One region of the Shigella sp. SIG3 genome, then DNA from elsewhere that is predicted to be linked to it. Evidence: predicted binding sites of a transcription regulator. Region 1 holds the regulator's gene; the other holds the start of a gene.
The links. Region 1 encodes LexA, which represses DNA repair genes until DNA is damaged. Its sites were predicted from a motif close to TNCTGTATGTACATACAGNA; they were not measured.
Positions count from the first base shown of each region.

Region 2: metR (HTH-type transcriptional regulator MetR) is a predicted target of LexA. The motif match lies at 2,123-2,142, and genes of this name have one in related genera.

Region 1 is NZ_JBQZXE010000035.1:12,619-16,815, forward strand. It holds gene plsB (glycerol-3-phosphate 1-O-acyltransferase PlsB) at 1-1,412, opposite strand, end outside; gene dgkA (diacylglycerol kinase) at 1,583-1,951, shown strand; gene lexA (transcriptional repressor LexA) at 2,061-2,669, shown strand; gene dinF (MATE family efflux transporter DinF) at 2,742-4,067, shown strand; gene ACUU1I_RS08920 (CsbD family protein) at 4,183-4,197, shown strand, end outside.
Region 2 is NZ_JBQZXE010000043.1:2,792-6,988, forward strand. It holds gene yigL (sugar/pyridoxal phosphate phosphatase YigL) at 1-275, shown strand, start outside; gene bioP (biotin transporter) at 351-1,250, shown strand; gene metR (HTH-type transcriptional regulator MetR) at 1,138-2,091, opposite strand; gene metE (5-methyltetrahydropteroyltriglutamate--homocysteine S-methyltransferase) at 2,327-4,197, shown strand, end outside.

The sequences.
Region 1 (4,197 bases):
TCACCGAAGTTGACGTAACCCTGACCGAGATTACGCAGCTTGCTTAAACCGCGCAGCATCTGCGGCAGGCTCTCTTTCTCTTTCGTCGCGCCGCGCAGTTCTTTGGCGTAAGTACCCACTTCCATGACGTGCTCATAACCGATATAGATCGGAATCAGCGTAATCGGACGCGTGCCGCCACGCAGCATCGCCTGAATGGTCATCGACAGCGTACCGGTTTTCGGATCCAGCAAACGCCCCGTGCGGGAACGACCGCCTTCCACGAAGTACTCGACGGAATAACCACGGCTGAACAGTTCGCCGAGATACTCACGGAAAACGGTGGAATAAAGTTTATTGCCTTTAAAAGTACGGCGAATAAAGAACGCCCCCAGACGGCGGAAAATCGGCCCGGCCGGCCAGAAGTTCAGGTTGATCCCGGCGGCGATATGCGGCGGCACCAGCCCCTGGTGGTACAGCACGTAAGAAAGTAGCAGGTAGTCCATGTGACTGCGGTGGCAAGGCACATACACCAGCTCATGACCGTCGTGGGCCAGCTGGCGAACGCGCTCGGCGTTATGGACGTTGATGCCCTGATAAAATCGGTTCCAGGTGAAGCCCAGAATGCGGTCAGTCAGGCGGATCATCTCGTAAGAGAAATTCGCCGCAATCTCTTCCATCAGCGCAATCGCGTTCTGCTGCGCTTTTTCATGGGAGATTTTTTTGCTGCGCGCTTCATCTTCTACCGCTTTGGCAATGGCGCGGGAGGCGAGCAGCTTATTAAACAGATCCTGACGAGCAGGCAGACGTGGGCCTACGGCAGCCAGACGTTGACGGGCAAAGTGCATACGCGCCACGCGCGCCAGTTTCTGAGCGATAGTTTTATCCGTGCCGTGTTCATCCGCCATACGGCGCAGCGACACTGACGGCGAGAAACGCACAAAACTGTCGCGACCGAGCCACAGTACAGCGAAAAATTTCTGTACGCCGTTAAGCATACGCAGCGGCGGGTTCACTTCGCCTTTTTCACGCCCCGGCGCGCGACCAAACATCACCGATACTGGCACCATCTGCACATCCAGATTTGGGTTGCTACGGTGCAAATCGAGATAGTCGTGGAAAAGCTTAATAGACTCTTCTTTCGGCGTGTAATAGGTGAATACACGCGGCCCGCCGTGAATGAACACATAGCGCGGCAGTAGCGTGCCGTCGATTTCCAGCGGCTCTAACGGGTCAGGCAAATCATGTGCCAGACACTGGGCGCGCAACGTCAGCAAATCTGCTTTCGAGTTGTACGGTAAAACGTACATAATTGGACGAGAGGTATCCAGCCCCAGTTCCGGGGCAGGATCTGCCGGAATAGACTTGCTTTTTACCAGGATGCTTAATGGTAAATTCAGTAATTTGTAGTAAATTCGTGGCCAGCCGGACATAAACGATGTAAAGCCTCTGGTTAATAATGCAAATGCGCGGCAAGGATAGCAGAAAGTCATGGGAAATTCTGTGGTATCCGCTCATGTTTCGCGCGGCGTTACGCAAACCCGAATCATCGGATTTAACGGTACACTGATATTGACGCTCATAATGTAAAAAGGTTCTTTCAATGGCCAATAATACCACTGGATTCACCCGAATTATCAAAGCTGCTGGCTATTCCTGGAAAGGTTTACGCGCTGCATGGATCAACGAAGCGGCATTCCGTCAGGAAGGCGTAGCGGTATTGTTGGCGGTGGTCATCGCCTGCTGGCTGGATGTGGACGCAATTACCCGCGTGCTGCTTATCAGCTCCGTGATGCTGGTGATGATTGTGGAAATCCTCAATAGCGCCATCGAAGCAGTGGTTGACCGAATTGGCTCTGAATACCATGAGCTTTCCGGACGCGCAAAAGATATGGGATCCGCCGCGGTGCTGATTGCCATTATCGTCGCCGTGATTACCTGGTGCATCCTGTTATGGTCGCATTTTGGATAACCCTTCCAGATTTCGATAAATCTCTGGTTTATTGTGCAGTTTATGGTTCCAAAATCGCCTTTTGCTGTATATACTCACAGTATAACTGTATATACACCCAGGGGGCGGAATGAAAGCGTTAACGGCCAGGCAACAAGAGGTGTTTGATCTCATCCGTGATCACATCAGCCAGACAGGTATGCCGCCGACGCGTGCGGAAATCGCGCAGCGTTTGGGGTTCCGTTCCCCAAACGCGGCTGAAGAACATCTGAAGGCGCTGGCACGCAAAGGCGTTATTGAAATTGTTTCCGGCGCATCACGCGGGATTCGTCTGTTGCAGGAAGAGGAAGAAGGGTTGCCGCTGGTAGGTCGTGTGGCTGCCGGTGAACCGCTTCTGGCGCAACAGCATATTGAAGGTCATTATCAGGTCGATCCTTCCTTGTTCAAGCCGAATGCTGATTTCCTGCTGCGCGTCAGCGGGATGTCGATGAAAGATATCGGCATTATGGATGGCGACTTGCTGGCAGTGCATAAAACTCAGGATGTACGTAACGGTCAGGTCGTTGTCGCACGTATTGATGACGAAGTTACCGTTAAGCGCCTGAAAAAACAGGGCAATAAAGTCGAACTGTTGCCAGAAAATAGCGAGTTTAAACCAATTGTCGTTGACCTTCGTCAGCAGAGCTTCACCATTGAAGGGCTGGCGGTTGGGGTTATTCGCAACGGCGACTGGCTGTAACATATCTCTGAGACCGCGATGCCGCCTGGCGTCGCGGTTTGTTTTTCATCTCTCTTCATCAGGCTTGTCTGCATGGCATTCCTCACTTCATCTGATAAAGCACTCTGGCATCTCGCCTTACCCATGATTTTCTCCAATATCACCGTTCCGTTGCTGGGACTGGTCGATACGGCGGTAATTGGTCATCTTGATAGTCCGGTTTATTTGGGCGGCGTGGCGGTTGGTGCAACGGCGACCAGCTTTCTCTTTATGCTGTTGCTGTTTTTACGCATGAGCACCACCGGGCTGACTGCGCAGGCTTATGGTGCCAAAAATCCTCAGGCATTAGCCCGTGCGCTGGTGCAACCGTTGCTGTTGGCGTTGGGGGCCGGGGCGTTAATTGCGCTGTTGCGTACGCCGATTATCGATCTGGCGCTGCATATTGTTGGCGGTAGTGAAGCGGTCCTGGAACAGGCGCGGCGCTTTCTTGAAATCCGCTGGTTAAGCGCTCCGGCGTCGCTGGCGAATCTGGTATTACTCGGTTGGTTACTCGGCGTGCAATATGCCCGTGCGCCAGTAATTTTGTTAGTGGTCGGCAATATCCTCAACATTGTGCTGGATGTCTGGCTGGTGATGGGGCTGCATATGAACGTGCAGGGCGCGGCGCTGGCGACGGTTATTGCGGAATATGCAACATTGCTGATTGGTCTGCTAATGGTGCGTAAAATCCTCAAACTACGCGGAATTTCCGGCGAAATGCTGAAAACTGCCTGGCGAGGAAACTTCCGTCGCTTGCTGGCGCTTAACCGCGATATCATGCTGCGTTCGCTGTTGTTGCAACTCTGTTTCGGCGCGATCACCGTACTTGGTGCGCGACTGGGGAGTGACATTATCGCTGTTAACGCGGTTCTGATGACGCTACTCACCTTTACCGCCTATGCGCTTGATGGTTTTGCCTACGCGGTTGAAGCGCACTCCGGTCAGGCATACGGTGCGCGCGACGGTAGCCAGTTGCTGGATGTATGGCGGGCAGCGTGCCGCCAGTCGGGGATTGTAGCGTTACTGTTTTCGGTGGTTTATTTGCTGGCAGGGGAACACATCATTGCGTTGCTGACGTCGTTAACCCAGATTCAGCAGCTGGCTGACCGCTATCTTATCTGGCAGGTGATTTTGCCGTTGGTTGGCGTCTGGTGTTATCTGCTGGACGGCATGTTTATAGGCGCAACGCGTGCCGCCGAAATGCGTAACAGTATGGCGGTGGCCGCCGCAGGTTTTGCGCTGACGCTCCTTACGCTGCCGTGGCTGGGTAATCATGGTTTGTGGCTGGCATTAACCGTCTTTCTGGCGTTGCGCGGGCTTTCTCTGGCGGCTATCTGGCGGCGTCACTGGCGCAACGGTACCTGGTTTGCCGCAACGTGACGGTTAAAAATTCTGAATAAATTATCCTAAGCCAAATTGCTGACTACACTTAATCTCACGTTCAGAAGAAAAGTGAACGTACTCTCATTCACAACCTAACGATGAGGTCTTGATTATGAATAAAGATGAA
Region 2 (4,197 bases), on a different contig from region 1:
TCTCTACCTTAACCTGTCTGGAAGTGATGGCGGGCGGCGTGTCGAAAGGCCATGCGCTGGAAGCAGTGGCGAAGAAACTGGGCTACAGCCTGAAGGATTGTATTGCGTTTGGTGACGGGATGAACGACGCCGAAATGCTGTCGATGGCGGGGAAAGGCTGCATTATGGGCAGTGCGCACCAGCGTCTGAAAGATCTGCATCCGGAGCTGGAAGTTATTGGTACTAATGCCGACGACGCGGTGCCGCATTATCTGCGTAAACTCTATTTATCGTAATCGTTCTTTATTTGGTCAGTTGTCAACCTGATACTTCGCTACAATGGATACTCGTTAATCAAAGAGTTTTCCATTGTGGCGCTACTTATCATCACCACGATTCTGTGGGCCTTCTCCTTTAGCTTTTATGGCGAGTACCTTGCGGGGCACGTCGATAGCTATTTTGCGGTGCTGGTGCGCGTTGGCTTGGCGGCACTCGTTTTTCTGCCGTTTCTGCGTACCCGTAGCAATAGCCTGAAAACGGTCGGCCTGTATATGCTGGTGGGCGCGATGCAGCTCGGCGTGATGTATATGCTGAGTTTCCGCGCTTATCTCTACCTGACGGTCTCCGAATTGTTGCTGTTCACCGTACTGACGCCGCTCTACATCACGCTGATTTATGACATCATGAGTAAGCGCCGTCTGCGCTGGGGCTATGCTTTTAGCGCCTTGCTGGCGGTGATTGGTGCCGGGATTATTCGCTATGATCAGGTCACCGACCATTTCTGGACTGGCTTGTTGCTGGTGCAACTCTCCAATATCACTTTTGCCATCGGCATGGTGGGTTACAAACGCCTGATGGAAACTCGCCCGATGCCGCAGCATAACGCCTTTGCGTGGTTCTATCTTGGCGCGTTCCTGGTGGCGGTAATTGCATGGTTCTTGCTGGGAAATGCGCAGAAAATGCCGCAAACCACGTTGCAATGGGGCATTCTGGTGTTTCTTGGCGTGGTGGCTTCCGGGATTGGCTACTTTATGTGGAACTACGGCGCGACGCAGGTGGACGCCGGAACGCTGGGCATTATGAATAATATGCACGTTCCGGCAGGGCTGCTGGTAAACCTGGCTATCTGGCACCAACAGCCGCACTGGCCAACGTTTATTACAGGCGCGCTGGTGATCCTGGCCTCACTGTGGGTGCATCGTAAGTGGGTCGCTCCGCGCTCTTCACAAACGGCAGATGATCGCAGGCGTGATTGCGCGCTGAGCGAATAAACGCTTCCGTAACTGGCTGACGCTGCTCGCCATCGCGCACGGCGGCGTACAGTCGGCTCCACAAGCCTTCGCCCAGGGTTTTGGTCACCACCAGACCCTGGCGCTCAAAACTCTCTACTACCCAATGCGGTAGCGCGGCAATACCCATCCGCGCGGCAACCATTTGAATCAATAATAAGGTGTTATCGACGCTTTTCAGTGACGGGCTGACGCCTGCCGGCTGAAGAAAATGCCGCCAGACATCCAGTCGACTACGCTGCACCGGATAAATTAATAGCGTCTCGCTGGCGAGATCTTCCGGTGTAATACGCGTTTTTGCCGCCAGTGGATGGTCAGGTGCTAACACCAGGCGTACTTCATAATCGAACATCGGCGAATAATGCAGGCCACTGCGCGGCAGGATATCGGAGGTCATCACCAGATCCAGCTCGCCCTGTTGCAACGCGGGCTGCGGGTCAAACGTCACGCCCGATTTAAAATCCATCTCTACCTGCGGCCAGTTCTTATGGAAATTTTCTAAAGCGGGTGTCAGCCACTGAATACAGCTATGGCACTCAATGGCAATGCGCAGACGCGTCTGCTGCGGTTCATTGCAGGCTTGCAGTGCCTGGCTGATTTGCGGCAGCACCTGGTTTGCCAGTTGCAACAGGATTTCTCCCTGCGGTGTAAAGCGTAGCGGCTGGCTCTTACGCACAAATAGCCGGAAGCCAAGGCGTTGTTCCAGATCGCTAAACTGGTGAGACAGGGCGGATTGCGTCTGATGCAACGTTGCCGCAGCGGCTGCGAGCGAGCCGCAGTTCCGCAACGCTTGTAGCGTTTTCAGGTGTTTTACTTCGATCATGAAAGTCCTTCACTTCGGCATGAATAATTTGCGCTTGAGGAATATACAGTAACCGCCAATTATGGATGTGTAAACATCTGGACGGCTAAAATCCTTCGTCTTTTAAATTTATGGTGCGTTGGCTACGTTTCTCCACCCCGGTCACTTACTTCAGTAAGCTCCCGGCGATGAATAAACTTGCCGCCTTCCCTAAATTCAAAATCCATAGGATTTACATATAATTAGAGGAAGAAAAATGACAATATTGAATCACACCCTCGGTTTCCCTCGCGTTGGCCTGCGTCGCGAGCTGAAAAAAGTGCAAGAAAGTTATTGGGCGGGGAACTCCACGCGTGAAGAACTGCTGACAGTAGGGCGTGAACTGCGTGCTCGTCACTGGGATCAACAAAAGCAAGCGGGTATCGACCTGCTGCCGGTGGGCGATTTTGCCTGGTACGATCATGTACTGACCACCAGTTTGCTGCTGGGTAATGTTCCGCCACGTCATCAGAACAAAGACGGTTCGGTAGATATCGACACCCTGTTCCGTATTGGTCGTGGACGTGCGCCGACTGGCGAACCTGCGGCGGCAGCGGAAATGACCAAATGGTTTAACACCAACTATCACTACATGGTGCCGGAGTTCGTTAAAGGCCAACAGTTCAAACTGACCTGGACGCAGCTGCTGGAGGAAGTGGACGAGGCGCTGGCGCTGAGCCACAACGTTAAGCCTGTGCTGCTGGGGCCGGTTACTTACCTGTGGCTGGGGAAAGTGAAAGGTGAACAGTTTGACCGCCTTAGCCTGCTGAACGACATTCTGCCGGTTTATCAGCAAGTGCTGGCAGAACTGGCGAAACGCGGCATCGAGTGGGTACAGATTGATGAACCCGCGCTGGTACTGGAACTACCACAGGCGTGGCTGGACGCATACAAACCCGCTTACGACGCGCTCCAGGGACAGGTGAAACTGCTGCTGACCACCTATTTTGAAGGCGTAACGCCAAATCTCGACACGATTACTGCGCTGCCTGTTCAGGGGCTGCATGTGGACCTTGTACATGGTAAAGATGACGTTGTTGAACTGCACAAGCGCCTGCCTTCTGACTGGCTGCTGTCTGCGGGTCTAATCAATGGTCGTAACGTCTGGCGCGCCGATCTTACTGAGAAATATGCGCAAATTAAGGACATTGTCGGCAAACGTGATTTGTGGGTGGCATCTTCCTGCTCGTTGCTGCACAGCCCCATCGACCTGAGCGTGGAAACGCGTCTTGATGCAGAAGTGAAAAGCTGGTTTGCCTTCGCCCTACAAAAATGCCATGAACTGGCACTGCTGCGCGATGCGCTGAACAGTGGTGACACGGCAGCTCTGGCAGAGTGGAGCGCCCCAATTCAGGCGCGTCGTCACTCTACTCGTGTACATAATCCGGCGGTAGAAAAGCGTCTGGCGGCGATCACCGCCCAGGACAGCCAGCGTGCGAATGTCTATGAAGTGCGTGCTGAAGCCCAGCGTGCGCGTTTTAAACTGCCAGCGTGGCCGACCACCACGATTGGTTCCTTCCCGCAAACCACGGAAATTCGTACCCTGCGTCTGGATTTCAAAAAGGGCAATCTCGACGCCAACAACTACCGCACGGGCATTGCGGAACATATCAAGCAGGCCATTGTTGAGCAGGAACGTTTGGGACTGGATGTGCTGGTACATGGCGAGGCCGAGCGTAATGACATGGTGGAATACTTTGGCGAGCACCTCGACGGATTTGTCTTTACGCAAAACGGTTGGGTACAGAGCTACGGTTCCCGCTGCGTGAAGCCACCGATTGTCATTGGTGACATTAGCCGCCCGGCACCGATTACCGTGGAGTGGGCGAAGTATGCGCAATCGCTGACCGACAAACCGGTGAAAGGGATGCTGACGGGGCCGGTGACCATACTCTGCTGGTCGTTCCCGCGTGAAGATGTCAGCCGTGAAACCATCGCCAAACAGATTGCGCTGGCGCTGCGTGATGAAGTGGCCGATCTGGAAGCCGCTGGAATTGGCATCATCCAGATTGACGAACCGGCGCTGCGCGAAGGTTTACCGCTGCGTCGTAGCGACTGGGATGCGTATCTCCAGTGGGGCGTAGAGGC